2 regions of the Bradyrhizobium sp. CCBAU 45389 genome follow, and region 2 is predicted to be linked to the other one. Evidence: riboswitches for the same ligand, from Rfam matches in the RefSeq annotation. Region 2 holds a riboswitch; the other holds the start of a gene.
The links. Region 2 has a riboswitch for S-adenosylmethionine ahead of XH79_RS08935 (O-succinylhomoserine sulfhydrylase). Riboswitches for the same ligand answer to the same signal wherever they lie in the genome.
Positions count from the first base shown of each region.

Region 1: it holds a riboswitch for S-adenosylmethionine, as region 2 does, so the genes downstream of both, metX (homoserine O-acetyltransferase MetX) here and XH79_RS08935 (O-succinylhomoserine sulfhydrylase) in region 2, are expected to answer to the same signal.

Region 1 is NZ_LBIY01000086.1:64,999-72,938, forward strand. Features, by position in the region: gene XH79_RS16320 (prephenate/arogenate dehydrogenase family protein) at 1-211, opposite strand, end outside; gene XH79_RS16325 (pyridoxal phosphate-dependent aminotransferase) at 208-1,305, opposite strand; gene XH79_RS16330 (chorismate mutase) at 1,341-2,189, opposite strand; SAM riboswitch at 2,382-2,461, shown strand; gene metX (homoserine O-acetyltransferase MetX) at 2,552-3,754, shown strand; gene metW (methionine biosynthesis protein MetW) at 3,756-4,418, shown strand; gene XH79_RS16345 (alpha/beta fold hydrolase) at 4,541-5,404, opposite strand; gene XH79_RS16350 (TIGR02594 family protein) at 5,620-6,279, shown strand; gene XH79_RS16355 (hypothetical protein) at 6,531-7,163, shown strand; gene XH79_RS16360 (MOSC domain-containing protein) at 7,174-7,940, opposite strand, start outside.
Region 2 is NZ_LBIY01000073.1:29,459-37,398, forward strand. Features, by position in the region: gene XH79_RS08930 (SGNH/GDSL hydrolase family protein) at 1-301, shown strand, start outside; gene XH79_RS08935 (O-succinylhomoserine sulfhydrylase) at 494-1,681, opposite strand; SAM riboswitch at 1,756-1,835, opposite strand; gene XH79_RS08940 (2'-deoxycytidine 5'-triphosphate deaminase) at 1,946-3,052, shown strand; gene XH79_RS08945 (PAS domain-containing protein) at 3,167-3,568, shown strand; gene XH79_RS08950 (hypothetical protein) at 3,786-4,838, shown strand; gene XH79_RS08955 (MATE family efflux transporter) at 5,005-6,450, shown strand; gene XH79_RS08960 (hypothetical protein) at 6,514-7,278, shown strand; gene XH79_RS08965 (hypothetical protein) at 7,388-7,789, opposite strand.

The sequences.
Region 1 (7,940 bases), on a different contig from region 2:
CGAGGTCGGCGTCCTTCACCGCTTCCGCATTGGTCGCCACCACCTGGTCGACAATGCCGAGCTCGATCACCCGCGCGCGCGTCTTCTCCGAGCGCGCGGTGGTGACGATCTCGGAAGCCAGGCCCTGGAGCTTCGCAGCGCGCGCGATCGAGCCGCCGATCAGGCCGAAGCCGATCAGGGCGACGCGCTGGAAGTGCGGGTTCACGCTCATTTGCCGGCCACGAAGTCGCGCAAGGCATCGACGACGAGGCGGTTGGCCTCTTCAGTGCCGATGGTCATGCGCAGGGAATGCGGCAGGCCGTAATTCTTCAGCGCGCGCAGCACGAGGCCGCGTTTGGTGAGGAAGGCGTCGGCATCGTCTGAGGTCCTGCCCTTGTCGGTCGGGAAGTGGATCAGCACGAAATTGGCAACGCTCGGCGTCACCTTCAGGCCGAGCCTGGTGATCTCCTCGGTGAGCCAGTTGCGCCAGGTTTCGGTGAACTGCTTCGACATCGCCTGATGCGCGGTGTCCTCGATCGCGGCGACCGCGGCATACATCGCCGGCGTCGACACGTTGAAGGGACCGCGGATACGGTTGACCGCGTCGATGATGTGCTCAGGCCCGAACATCCAGCCGATGCGCAGCGCGGCAAGGCCGTGGATCTTGGAGAAGGTGTGCGTCACCACCGTGTTCTCGGTGGTGGCGACGAGCTCGATCCCCATCTCGTAATCGTTGCGCGAGACGTAGTCGCAATAGGCGGCATCCAGCACCAGCAGCACGTGCGAGGGCAGGCCGGCGCGCAGCCGCTTGACCTCGTCGAACGGGATGTAGGTGCCGGTCGGATTGTTGGGGTTGGCGAGCCAGACCAGCTTCGTCTTCGGCGTCACCGCCTTCAGGATGGCGTCGACGTTGCAGGTGAGGTTGGTTTCCTCCGCGATCACGTTTTTGGCGGCGACCGCCATGGTCGCTATCGGATAGACCAGGAAGCCGTGGGTGGTGGAGATCGCCTCGTCGCCCTGGCCGAGATAGGTGTGGGCGAGCAGGTTGAGGATCTCGTCCGAACCCGCGCCGCAGATGATGCGGTTCGGATCGAGCCCGAACGAACGGCCGATCGCTTCGCGCAGCACGCGCGAGGTGCCCTCCGGATAGTCTTCCAGATGATCCGCCACATTCTTGAAGGCTTCGATCGCCTTGGGCGAGGGCCCGAACGGCGTCTCGTTGGCCGAGAGCTTGAACACCTTGCGGCCCGGCTCCGGCACCGGGGTCTTGCCGGGCGTGTAGGGCGCAATATCGAGAATGCCGGGGTTCGGCACGGGGCGGGACATCTTCAACTCCGGATAGGCTTTAGGCGGTACGCGATTTACGATTTCGACCCGGTCGGGGCCACCGTATAGCGCGTTGCGTGGCTGCCGACGAGGGCCGTGGAGCGCACCGAGGCCCCCGCTTCGATCAGGGCAGCCCTGATCTTGTCGATGCTGGTGTCGCTCGTGACCGAGACCAGCAGCGCCGCGCCGTCGAAGGCGGTATCGGGCACCGCCACGATGTCGGCAAGCGGCGACAGCGCCCGCGCGACCTCGGCGTTCCACCCGGAGACCCGCACGCTGAAGGTCTCGACCTCCGTCACCACGGCGCTGTCGGCGACGCGTGAGATCGCGAACACGGGCAGTGACGCCGGATGGTCGGCGCGCTCGACGAAGGGCATGCGCGCGATGATCTTCGGCGCGCCTTGTGCTTCCAATTCCAGCCACCACGGCGTGCGGCTGGACGTTGCCGAGACCAGCGCCAGGTCGCCCTTGGATTTCGCCACCGCCTCGACCGCGGCCTGCGCGCTGAAATGCGCGACGTAGGGCACCGTGAAGCCGAAATGGAAGCGCACGGAATCGCGCATCGCGGGCTCGCTCACCGAGATGTCGGCATGCACGGAGAACGGCGCCTGCACATAGGTGAAGGTCGAGATGATGACGCGCCAGATGCTCTCGACGGTGTCGAGCGGCAGGATGCCGCGATGACGCTGCACGATCTCGCGCATCATGGAGGCCTCGCGCGCGGGGCGGAACGCCGAGCCGACCTCCTGGGTCTGCTTCACCTGGATCAGGCGGTCGATGATGTCGCCGCGCTGCATCAGCAGGCGATGCATGCCCTCGTCGATCGCATCGATTTCCTTGCGCAATTCCTGCAATGATGGTGGCGCGGGCGGACGTTGGGACATATCTGACAGGACTGTTGAGAGGCGTTCCAATGCGGGCCAGCCGAGCCGGTCCGCTGCGATCGATGTCTTGATTAGGCAGTCAGGGCCGCGAAAGCAAAGAGAAATGACGGCCCTTTCGGCTGACGCGCCAGGGGACGAATTTGGCTCATCCGGGCCGCGACTTGACGAAAACCGTCCAAGCCGGTAGGTTTTTGCCTGTTCCGTGGTCATTTGAGCCGGCCGGCTTGCAGCCACGTTAAAAAACTCGCTAAACAGGCCGGGGACGCTTCCGATCCCGGCCGAACCTATCGTTCAGGCCGGGTTTTTCATGGCCTGATGTCAATGCGGTCTGAAGTCCGATCGCAAACGAGGTCGATGGTCAGATGGTTGGCGTCAAGTCGATTCCGAGCCCCGCGATCAGTGCCGACGATCGGTCGCACGAAGTGGATCATCCGAGCTCGCTCATCGCGCATTTCGGCACCGAGCAGCCGTTGCCGCTCGATTGCGGCGTCGATCTCGCCCCGTTCCAGATCGCCTACCAGACCTATGGTGAGCTCAACGCCGATCGCTCCAACGCGATCCTGATCTGTCATGCGCTGACCGGCGACCAGCACGTCGCCAATGTGCATCCCGTCACCGGCAAGCCCGGCTGGTGGGAGACCCTGGTCGGCCCGGGCCGGCCGCTCGATCCCGACAGGTACTTCATCATCTGCTCCAACGTGATCGGCGGCTGCATGGGCTCGACCGGGCCCGCCTCGATCAATCCCGCCACCGGCAAGGTGTGGGGGCTGGAATTCCCCGTCATCACCATTCCGGACATGGTGCGCGCGCAGGCGATGCTGATCGACCGGCTCGGCATCGACACGCTGTTTGCCGTGGTCGGTGGCTCGATGGGCGGCATGCAGGTGCTGCAATGGACTGCGGCCTATCCCGAGCGCGTGTTCTCCGCGCTGGCGATCGCCTGCTCGACGCGGCATTCGGCGCAGAACATCGCGTTCCACGAGCTCGGCCGCCAGGCCGTGATGGCCGATCCCGACTGGCACAACGGCGGCTATGCCGACCGCGGCATCCATCCGCATCGCGGCCTCGCGGTGGCGCGGATGGCGGCGCACATCACCTATCTCTCCGACGCCGCGCTGCACCGGAAGTTCGGCCGGCGCATGCAGGATCGCGAGCTGCCGACCTTCTCGTTCGACGCCGACTTCCAGGTCGAGTCCTATCTGCGCTACCAGGGTTCGTCCTTCGTCGAGCGCTTCGACGCCAACGCCTATCTCTATCTGACGCGCGCGATGGACTATTTCGACATCGCCGCCGACCATGACGGCGTGCTGGCGAAGGCGTTCGCCGGCATCCAGACCCGTTTCTGCGTCGTCTCCTTCACCAGCGACTGGCTGTTTCCGACCTCGGAATCGCGCGCGCTGGTGCATGCGCTGAACGCCTCGAGCGCGCGGGTGTCGTTTGCCGAGATCGAGACCGATCGCGGCCACGACGCCTTCCTGCTCGACGTGCCTGAGTTTTTCGACATCTCCCGCGCCTTCCTGCAATCGGCCGGCAAGGCGCGCGGACTGAATGGCGGGGGTAGCTAGGATGTCGGTGCAGGAAGTGCTGCCGCTGGGCGGCGTTGCGGCCGGGCAGTCCGGCCAGGCTCGCGCCGACCATCTGCTGATGGCCGAGATGGTCAAGCCGGGCTCGAAAGTGCTCGACGTCGGCTGCGGCGACGGCGACCTGCTTCAGCTGCTCGAGGCCCGCGGCATCGACGGCCGCGGCATCGAGCTGTCGCGCGAGGGCGTCAACCGCTGCGTCGCCAAGGGCCTCGCGGTGGTGCAGGGCGACGCCGACACCGACCTCGTCAACTATCCCGATGATGCCTTCGACTACGTGATCCTGTCGCAGACGCTGCAGGCGACGCGGCAGCCGAAGGTCGTGCTGGAGAATCTGCTGCGCATCGGCCGCCGCGCCATCGTGTCGTTCCCGAATTTCGGCTTCTGGAAGATGCGACTGCAGCTCCTGATCGGCGGCCACATGCCGCGCACGGAGAACCTGCCCGCGACCTGGTACGACACCGCCAATATCCACTTCTGCACCATCAAGGATTTCGTCGAGCTCTGCGACGCGATCAACGTCAAGATGGAGCGCTCGGTGGCGCTCGATCTCTATGGCCGCCCGGTCCCGCTGAACCTGCCCTGGTGGGTGTGGAACATGTTCGGCGAGCAGGGCGTGTTTCTGCTGAGCCGGGGTGAGGGGAAGTAGTTTCCCGTAGCCCGGATGGAGCGGAGCGCAATCCGGGGCAGGTCGCACCGCGCTCGAGAATCCCGGATTACGCTAGCGCTCCATCCGGGCTACGAGACGGAGCGTTTGGCGGCGCCTTCGCTCTAATGCGCCGCCAGCGACCTGGGATCACGCACCGGCCAGCGGCCGGCTTCCACCAGCGTCACGAACCGCTCCACGCTCGCGTTGAACAGCGCGGGCTCCTCGAGATTGAGCACGTGGCCCGATTTCGGAAACATCGCGAGCCCTGCGGCCGGCAGATGCTTCTTCAGGAACAGGCTGGCTCCGACGCAAGGATCGTCCTCGTCGCCGCAGATGATCAGCGCGGGCGTGGATGCCTTCCTGATCGCATCCGTCAGCGTGTAGATCGAGGGACGGCCGCCCTGGAAGCCGCGCATCGTGTTGGCCGACCCCTTCGCATCGTGCCGCGCCAGCGCGGCATAGAAATCGGCGTGGCCGCGCGGATCCTTCACCAGGAAGGGAATCCGGCTCGGCGCCTCGCGCGTGACCTTGGCGACCTCGGCTGAGCCCAGCGTCTCGAACTGCTCGGCATTGGCGCGGCACTGCTTGCGCCAGGCGTCGAGATTTTCGAGCTCCGAACCGGAGCCGACGCCGGCCAGCGTCATCGACAGCGCGCGATGCGGCGCGTTCAGGCCGATCTGCAGCGAGGAGTAGGCGCCCATCGAGAGGCCTACGAGATGCGCGCGCTCGATCTTGAGATGGTCGAGCACGGCGAGCGCATCGGTGTAGAAATGCGTGTAGGTGTAGACCTCGCCATCAGGCACGTCCGACGGGGTGTAGCCGCGCGCCGAATAGGTGATGCAACGGTGGCCGCGCGAGAAGTAGCGCATCTGCGGCTCCCAATTGCTGTAGTCGGCCGCGAACTCGTGCAGAAAAATAATCGGCGTTCCCTGGCCCACCTCTTCGAAATAGATGCGGACGTCATCCCATGTCGTGGCGTGGGGCATTAACTGTTTCCCTCTCTTCAAGCCGCCTTTTCAGGATCGCAGTTAATGCTGTTGTCTGCAATGCGGCAGCTTCAAACCAGCACCGGCGCAAAATCATCGCAGCTATTCGCCGACGTTGCGTCTTTTTCTCGCCACATCCGGAAGCTTTACGCCCCGGCGGATGTCGGCCACCGCACGGGCCGGCGGGAAAGAGGGGTGTCAACGAAGGATGAAGAATGTTTGAGTTGTTTGCGTTCCGCCTGTCGCGTTGTGTTGTCGCGCTGGCGGTCTTCTTCGCGGCGGTCGCCGCATTCGTTTCTCCGGCCTCGGCACGGCCGCATCATCGTCATAGCGCAGAGCGGCACACTCACGTGCACCACGCCAGACATCATCACTCCCGCCATCATGCACGCAGCTCGCGCTTCGAGCGCAGCGCGGCGCAGTTGCAGGCGGGCGGCTTCGCCGACACCCAGGCCAGCTATGATCCGAACGCCAACAGCGGCGGCATGGGCAATAACGGCATGGCTGCGAGCGGCGGCTTCGGTGGCGGCTCGGGCCTCGTGTCCGAGGCACGCCGTTATCTCGGTGGCAATCCGACCGGGCGCGGCAGCCTGTGGTGCGCGCGCTTCATGAACATGGTGCTGGAGCACAGCGGCCATCGTGGCACCGGCTCCGACATGGCCAGCTCGTTCGCGCATTACGGCACGCGCGTCTCTGGCCCGCAGGTCGGCGCCATCGCAGTGATGTCGCGCGGTCGCCGCGGCGGTCATGTCGGCATCATCACCGGCATCGACGCGCAGGGCAATCCGATCATGATCTCCGGCAACAACGGCAACCGCGTCCGCGAAGCGCCGGTCTCGCGCGGCCGGATCTATGCGTATGTGATGCCGAACTGAGGCGAGGTGCGTAGGGTGGGTTAGCTAGCGGTTGCGCGAAGCGCGGTCCGCTGGCGTAACCCACCTCTTCTCTTTCTGCGGAGATAGACAGTGGTGGGTTACGCCTTCGGCTAACCCACCCTACGAAGTTCACTGGTTGACAGCCTCGTGCTCACATGTGCGAGGCTGTCAGCTGCGCCACGAACCTTTTGCCGCTGCGGTGCGACGAAGCTAGCACTGGCCGAACCTTCGGCCCGGAGCGGCAGAGGATCATGGCATTCGCGAAGGTGACGGCGGCGGAGTTCTACGCACTGCTGGAGGGACGCGGTTCGGCAAGGTTTCGGCGCGTGCTGGCGCGTTACGAGTTTTTCGCGCCGGGAGGCGACTGCGCCGTGCATCACGGCTCGCTGTCCGTGCCAGGTGCGCTGCCGGCCTCGGCGGTCAACATGCTCGTGCTCGGCGATCTCTCGGCGGACGGCCTCCTCGATCTCGGAGAGGATGGTGCGGAGTGCGGCTGTTTCATCGTGCTGGGCAACGTTGCCTGCAGCGCATTTGCAAATGCTTACGGCAAGTGCGTCATGATCGACGGCAACCTCGAGGCCGACGAGATCATCGTCAATTCGTTCGAAGATTCGGCCCTCATGGTGACGGGACATCTCCGGACCTATTTTTATCACGGCATCGACATCTGGGCCGAGGTCGGGGGCCGCGCGGAGATGGAATATGGCGACGGCTATTGCCTGCCGATCGGATACACCGCGGCTGCGGCCGAGGCGATCGAGCCACGGCATGACCGCGATGCGTCGTTGCACAGGCTGAGCTTTGGAAACGGCGAGTCCGTCGATCCGCAGGACTTCCTCGATCGGCTGAAAAACGGCCAGCCGATTTTTCGGCCGCTTATGTAGCAGGCGCCGCTCACATCAGCTTGGGCTGCTCCACCGCAACCGCATCGCCCACCCCGATCTCACCATCGGCAATGACCTCGGCATAGATGCCGCAGTCCATATGGCCGAGATGGCGGGAGAGCGTCGGCGGGATCTCGAGATCGCGCTTTGCCGTCACCGGGTCCACATTGGTCGCCGGACAGCGCACGATGCGCTTGACCACCTTGAGCCGGGCCTCGCCGATCGCGAGCGTCTGGCCGACGAGGTCGAACTCGGACCAGGCCGGCCAGCCTTTCACGTAAAGATTGCCGCGGAAGCGCAGCGGGTGGACGGCAGTGCCGCCGAGCATGGCCTCGATGGCGCGGACGCTGTCGAGATTGATGATCGACACCACCTTGCGGGCGACGTCGGAAAAGCTGTGATCGCGGCCCGAGAGCACCTTCGGCGGCCCCTTCAGCTCCGGCTGGAAGTTCTCGGTGAAATAGCTCTCGATGGCGGCGCGCCCGGCGGCGGTCTCGAGATCGCCGCTGGCGACGATCTGGCCGTCCTTGCGGATGGTCAGGCGGTTGGTCGCGTCCTCGAAGCGACTGTCGAGCGAGGCCAGCCGCTCATTGCGCGCCAGCATCAGGAACAGGATTTTCGGCTTCCATTCGGGCGCCTCGGGATCGAACCCGCTCGGGCCGTTCTCGATGGCGTAGCGGCGGTCGGCAGGCAGGGTCTCCCCTCGCCGCAAGGGGGCGCGGGAGAGGGGCTCCGGTGTCAGGCCCTTGATCGGGTAGCGGAAGAGGCCGGTGATCT
Region 2 (7,940 bases):
GCAATATTCGCCGGCCGTCAACCAGCGCAAGGAGAGCGCCGGCAAGATGGTCAAGCTGCTCGGCAAGGTCGCCGAGCTGCGCCACGTCGGTATCTTCCCGCGTTTCGAGGTGATGCGCGACTGGCACGAGAACCAATCGATCCCGGTCGAGAGCTTCGTCATCGCCGACGGCCTGCACATGAACGATTGGGGCTATGCCTGCTTCGCCCAGCTCCTCGGTGACGACATCATCCGCTCCGTCGGCCAGATCAAGCTAGGGGTGAACGTGCCGACGGATGTGAGGACGTATCGGCCGATGTAGCTCTGCTTTACCCTCCCCTGGAGGGGGAGGGTCGATCGCGCGCAGCGCGAGCGGGGTGGGGTGATCTCTCCATTCGGGCCGTGCCTTGGGCAAAGGCGCGCTCTTCGCGCGCCGTGCCCACTATCTATCGGCATTGAGATCGTGATTGGTGGGCACGCTTCGCTTTGCCCACCCTACGAGACCTCGATCGCCTCACGCCTTCTCCAGCGCCGCCGTCAGATCCTCGATCAGATCGTCCGCATGCTCCAGCCCCGCCGAGAAGCGGATGAATCCCTCGCTGATGCCGAGCGCGGCGCGGTCTTCCGGCTTGAGGCGCTGATGCGTCGTGGTGGCCGGATGCGTGACGAGGCTCTTGGCGTCGCCGAGATTGTTCGAGATCTTCGCAAGCTTCAGCTCGTTGAGCACGCGGAACGCCGCCGCCTTGCCGCCCTTCACCTCGAAGCCGACCAGCGTCGAGCCGCCGCGCATCTGCTTCTTCACGAGAGCCGCCTGCGGGTGATCGGCGCGGCCGGGATAGACCAGCCGCGATATCTTCGGATGGCTCGCCAGCACCTCGGCGATACGCGCGGCGGTGTCGGTCTGCGCGCGCACGCGCACGCCCAGCGTCTCCAGGCCCTTGAGCAGGACCCAGGCGTTGAACGGCGAGATCGAGGGGCCGGTCTGGCGCATGAAATTGTGGAGGTGCTCGGAGATGAAGGCTTCCGAGGACAGGATGATGCCGCCCAGACACCGGCCCTGGCCGTCGATGTGCTTGGTCGCGGAGTAGACGACGACGTCGGCCCCGAGCGCGAGCGGGCTCTGCCAGATCGGCGTCGCGAACACGTTGTCGACCACGAGCCGCGCGCCGCCGCTGTGCGCGATCTCGGCAATGAAGGGGATGTCGAGCACATCGAGCGTCGGATTGGTCGGGCTCTCCAGGAAGAACGTCTTGGTGTTGGGCCTCAGCGCGCGCTGCCACTGGTCGAGATCGAGCCCGTCCACCAGCGTGGTCTCGATGCCGTAGCGCGGGAGCAGATCCTGAATCACGTAGAGGCACGAGCCGAACAGGGCGCGCGAGGCGACCACGTGATCGCCGGCTTTCAGCGGCGCCAGGATCGCGGTCGTCACCGCGGCCATGCCGGTTGCCGCCGAGCGGGCGGCTTCGGCGCCTTCGAGCTCGATCATGCGGCGCTCGAACATCGCAATGGTCGGGTTCGAATAACGCGAATAGATAAAGCCGGGGTCCTCGCCCTTGAACCGCGCCTCGCACTCCTCGGCGCTGTTGTAGACATAGCCCTGCGTCAGGAACAGCGCCTCCGACGTCTCGCCATATTGCGAGCGCAGGGTGCCGGAATGGACCAGGCGGGTTTCGGGGCGGTAAGCAGCAGGCGACTTCGACATAGGACCCTCCGACATGACCGTTTCGTCGAAAACGGTCACAAAAAAACCGGCCTGGACAAAACCACGGGCCGGGATCACAGAGGTCCCCGGCCTGTTTAGCGACTTATTTAACGTGGCTGCAAGCCGGCCGGCTCAAATCACCACGGGATAAGTGATGCTCATATTCCGCAATGGCCTTTCCGTCAAGGCGTCCATCGGATAGCCGTAAAAGGCTAGTATTTCCTGCATGTCCGGATGCGTTTGACCCCTGATGAGGACCCCCGGTTGAGCTTTTCGATCGCCGCCGACGCCAATGGTATCCTGCCCGACCGCATGATCGCGGCGATGGCGGAGGCAGGTCTCATCCTGCCCGCATACGATTTCGTCGAAAGCCAGATCCAGCCGGCGAGCCTCGACCTGCGCCTCGGCGACATCGCCTATCGCGTCCGCGCCAGCTTCCTGCCCGGCCCCGGCGCCACCGTCGCCGAGCGCATCGACGAATTGAAGCTGCACGAGTTCAGCCTCGCCGACGGCGCGGTGCTGGAGACCAACTGCGTCTACATCGTGCCGCTGCTCGAGAGCCTCGCGCTGCCGCCGGAAATCGTCGCGGCGGCGAACCCGAAAAGCTCGACCGGCCGCCTCGACGTCTTCACCCGCGTCATCGCCGACGGCACCCGCCGCTTCGACATGATCGGCGCCGGCTATCACGGCCCGCTCTATGCCGAGATCAGCCCGAAGACGTTTCCGGTGCTGGTGCGCGAGGGCTCGCGCCTGTCGCAGGTGCGCTTCCGCACTGGGGACGCCATCCTCAACGCCGACGAGCTCGATGGCTTGCATGCCGCCGAGCGTCTCGTCGACATCGACGATGCCGATCTCTCCGGCGGCGTCGCCGTCTCCGTCGATCTCTCGGGCGAGAAAGCCAATGGCTTCGTCGGTTATCGCGCCAAGCGCCACACCGGCGTCGTCGACGTCGATCGCCGTGCCGGCTACGCGGTGGAAGATTTCTGGGAGCCGATCGCGGCCCGTCCCGACGGCAGCCTGATCCTCGATCCCGGCGAGTTCTACATTCTCGCCTCCAAGGAAGCCGTGCAGGTGCCGCCTGATTACGCCGCGGAGATGGTGCCGTTCGATCCCTTGGTCGGCGAATTCCGCGTGCACTATGCCGGCTTCTTCGATCCCGGCTTCGGCTATGCCGGCGCCGGCGGGCAGGGCGCGCGCGCCGTGCTGGAGGTGCGCTCGCGCGAAGTGCCGTTCATCCTCGAGCACGGCCAGATTGTCGGCCGTCTCGTCTATGAAAAGATGCTGGCGCGCCCCGACGCGATGTACGGCCAGCGCATCGGTTCCAACTACCAGGCGCAGGGCCTCAAACTATCGAAGCATTTTCGGGTGTAGCCCGATCCTGTAGCCCGGATGGAGCGCAAGCGTAATCCGGGACTCTCTCGCTTGTGGGATCGATCCCGGATTACGCTTCGCTCCATCCGGGCTACATTCGGGCGAGGTGGCGAGATGACCGATCAATCCCAACTCGACGCAAACATCCTCAACGACGTCGCGGACGCACTGATCTGTTCGGATCGCTCCGGCACGATCACGCGGTGGAATCGCGCCTCGACAGCGCTGTTCGGCTTCACCGCCGATGAAGCGCTCGGCCAGAATCTCGATCTGATCATTCCCGAGCATCTCCGCGCCGCGCACTGGAAGGGTTTCGAGGCCGCACTCGCGAGCGGCACGATGAAGCTTGCAGGTAAGCCGACGCTGACCCGCGCGCTGCACAAGAGCGGCCGCAAGCTCTACATCGAGATGACGTTCGCGCTGGTGCGCGACATTGATGGCGCAATACAGGGATCGGTGGCGATGGCCCGCGACGTCACCGAACGCGTCGAGCGCGAGCGTGCTGCTAGAGCATGATCCGGAAAAGTGTGCAGCGGTTTTCCGAAAAGATCATGCTCAAACAATAACCTAAAGCGCGATGATGATTCGTCCCAATCTCATCGCGCTTTAGGCCTGCGCAAAATTCGTGATGCGGAATTGCCGGGGCCCCGTGCAGGGGCCCTTGCACGCAGGTCAGGTTGCCTGTCACCGGACGCAGTGACACACTCGATCGCAACAACGATCGGGAGTGAACATGACCACGCCAGCGGACACCGCGCAGGAAGCCCAATGGAAGCGCTGGCGCGCGGTCGCTGATCTCTATCACGCCTATTTCACCGGCCTCATCCTCACCGTCGTCACGCGCCGCGGCACGGCGGATGCGGCCGAATTCGTCTTTCGCGTGTTCCGCCGCCAGCAGCAGGAGCGCTTCCTGCCAGGGCTCAAGAAGCTCGGCATCGACCATCTGCCGCCGGCGGTGGCTGCAGCGCAATATCACTATCTCTCCAACTGGATCGGCGGCGTGCATGTCGAGTGCATGTACGAGAGCGACCGCAAAGCCTGGATCCGCTATCCGCCGCCGCGCTGGATCTGGAAGGGTACCGCGATCTGCGGCGTGCCGGGCGAGGTCTCGCGCGCGATGCTGCGCGGCTGGCACGCCAACAACGGCGCAGCCCTCGGCGATCTCCGCCTCGGCTTCGTCTGCACCAAGCAGAGCGTCGACGGCCAGGACGGGCTCGAAGGTTACTATCACCAGTACGGCCACCCGCTTGAGCTCGATCAGCGCCTCGTGTTCGCGCGGCATCTGGAGGCGCCGATGTTCGACGCTGCGACCGCGCCGGCATTGCCGGTCGCGAGCTGGCCGAAGCCGCGGCTGGAAAAAGCCTATCGCAACTACGCGATGGAATATGTCCGCACCGCCGCGCCCGTGATGGTGCAGCTGTTCGGCCCGGAGGATGCCGGCTATCTGCTGCGCCTCACCGGCAAGCTGATCGGGATGCAATATTTCGACGAGGTTGCAGCGGCGCTGTCGATGACCCGCGGCGGCGCATGCGAGTTCGCATCGTTCCTCAACGCGCTGTTCGCCGCGCAGGATGACGCAGCCGAGATGGCGCAGTCCGAAGGCGGGTTCGAGCTCCGCCAGCAGAGCTGGAAGCTGATGGACGACGTCGCCGACTATCACCGCGCCTGTGCCAAGGTGCTGGAGGGATTGTTCGAAGGGCTCGCCGCAGGTTGCGGCCGACACATCGGCGTGCAGATGCGTCCGAGCGCGGGCGGCCGCCCGCCGCTGGTCTGGACGATCGGCTAATTCCACCCGTTGGAATGCGCTGCCGCAGGGCACGCCTGCATCAGGCGCAGGAGGAATCGGCAATCGCCGTGCTAACAAGCCCCTGCCGCGCCTTTCGCGCGAACGAAGCCATTGGCACACCAAATGATTGCCGCGCCGCAAATGGCGCCTGCGTCCGGGAGAGGACATGTCCGACATCGCCGAGATCCCGGTCGATGAGCAAGAGCGCCCGCTGCCGCCGCCGCCGCGTCCCGTGCGGAGCGCGCTGACCGACGGGCCGATCCTGCGCACGCTGCTCGGACTCGCCTGGCCGAACGTGATCGCGCTGTCGGCCGGCACCTGTACCGTGATCGCGGAGACCTCCTATATCGGCCGGCTCGGCGTCGAGGCGCTGGCCGCGATGGCGCTGGTGTTTCCGACAGTGATCCTGACCATGACGATGTCGGGCGGCGCTATGGGCGGCGCGGTTGCTTCAGCCATCGCACGCGCGCTCGGCGCCGGCGATCGCGAGCGCGCCGGCACGCTCGCCGCGCATGCGCTGCTGATCGGCATCAGCTTCGGTCTCGTCTTCATGCTGGGCATGTTGATCTATGGCCCCACGGTGCTCGAAATGCTCGGCGGCCGCGGCGATGTGCTGACGCATGCGATCGCCTACACGCAGGTGTTCTTCGGCGGCGCCGTGCTGCCCTGGCTGCTCAACACCATGGCGGGCATCCTGCGCGGCACCGGCAACATGAAGCTGCCGTCGTTCCTGATCCTCAACTCCGCGGCCTGGCAGATCGTGCTCGGCGGCACGCTCGGCCTCGGGCTCGGTCCGGTGCCGCAGCTCGGCATGCGCGGCGTCGCGGCCGGCGCACTGATCGCCTATTGCATGAACATCTCGATCATGGGCTGGTACCTGTTCTCGGGCCGCGCCCGCGTCGTTCCGAAGCTGCGCGGCCTGCGCATCCAATGGGCGATGTTCTTCGACATCCTCAAGGTCGGCGCCATCGCCTGCTTCTCGCCGCTGCAATCGGTGCTGACGATCTCGATCTTCACCCACATGCTGGCGAAGTTCGGCACGGCGATCCTAGCCGGATACGGCATCGGCGCGCGGCTGGAATTTCTGCTGACCTCGATCGCGTTCTCGTTCGGCATCGCCTCGGTGCCGATGGTCGGCATGGCCATCGGCGCCGGCCGCATCGCGCGTGCCCGGCGCATCGCCTGGATCGCAGGCGCGAGCGCGTTCGTCGCCGTCGGTGCGCCGGCATGCCTCGTCGCGCTGTTCCCCGATCTCTGGGTCAACATCTTCACGGATAGTGCGACCGTGCGCGCCACCAGCCATCAATATCTGTCCACGGTGGCGCCGTTCTACGCCTTCATCGGACTGGCCTCGACGATGTATTTCTCCTCGCAAGGTGCGGCGAAGGTGATCGGCCCGGTGCTGGCGCAGACCGCGCGGCTGATCTACATCTCGGCGGTCGGCTGGTGGTTGCTGACGCACGAGGCCACCGCGCAGAGCTTCTTCTGGCTGGCCGCGAGTTCGATGGTCGTGCTCGGCCTGCTGTCCTGCTCCAGCGTCGTGCTGACGCGCTGGGGACCGCGCGAGGGCAAGCCCGCGATCAGGCCGGCTCTGTCCGGCGCGGCGGATTAGGACGCGCGCCGGATTTTTGTTTCTGAATGTTTCCATCGGTTGCTTGGCAATGCGCGGTAACCGATGCCGCGCCATGCCGAAGGCTCCGCGCCAGCTCCTGGCGACAACTTCGCCGCGAGTTCATCAGCACGGAAAGCCACCATGACCTCGATTTCGTCGCTCTCCTCCCATCACCACACATCGCCGTTGCAGCGACTGCAGGATGAACTGCAGGCGGAAGTCAGTTCCGGCGCGATCAGCTCGTCCGATCAGACGGCGCTGTCGTCAGCGCTCAGCGACATCGATTCCGCCCTGCAGTCGAGCAGCGCGAGCGATCAGTCCAGCGGCAGCAAATTGTCGCCCGACGAGTTCGCGTCCAAGATCGACGATCTCATCCAGCAGGAAGTCTCGAACGGCAAGCTGACCGACGAGCAGGCCACCGAGCTGCAAGGTGTGTTCAAGGCCGCGTTCTCCCATGGTCCGGGTGGACCGGGCGGCGCAGGTGGACCGCCGCCCGGGCCGCCGCCGGATGGTGGCGCTTCGGCGGCCAGTGGCACCGACAGTTCATCGAGCGGCAATCCGCTGGTGGATCTGCTGCAGCAATTCCTTCAGTCGCTGACGAACTCGTCGACCGATTCGACCTCGTCCAGCACGACCGGATCGAGCGACACGACGACCGAGAGCAGCACAGATAGTTCGTCCAGCACCACGTCCGCGACGGAGTTGCTGCAGCAATTTCTCCAATCACTGAAAGACGCGTTCGCCGACCACACGTACGACGCGGGATCGACCGACGCTGCGACTGCAACCGCTTCGGTGTCCGGCGTCCTTCTCAACGACCGGGTCTGATAGCCCCGACGCATCACGCCCCTGACCCGGTGCAACCATCCTTCGTGCCCCCGAAGGGTGGTTGCTTCGTTGCCGGAGTTGCCACGCGGCAGCAGCCAGTGCGTACAGTCTAGCGATGCTTGTGGCGGCGATGGCCGCCGCCGCCCACATTGGCGAGCCGCATCAGTTGCGGGATCATCGCCATCATGTCGCCGCCGCCCACGCCGCCGAGGCCGGTCGGCACGCCTCCGCCCATCGGCGCGTAGCCGCCGTAATTCGGGGCACCAAATCCGCCGCCGCCGTTCTCCATCATGCGGCTCATCATCGGGCCCATGGTCTGCATCAGCATGGCGAAGCGGCGCTTGCCCATCTTCGCCTTCATCATCTCCAGCATCGGCGCCATCTGGGTCATCATGTCCTCGCCGCCGGCACCTCCGCCGCCGAGGAACTGCGCCTTGGCCGGCACGCTCGACATCGAAAACAGCAGCAGCACGGCGGCCGCCTGACAGATCACCTTGTCCGCACCTCTCATGGCATGCTCCTCGCGTGCGTGGCGCCGCCGGGAGAGCGGAGCCAACCGGACGCACGCGGGCATGGTTACGGCCGGCGAGGGCGCGGCTCTGTGAAAAACATCACGCAAGCGAGCATGATCCGGAAAAGTGTGCAGCGGTTTTCCGAAAAGA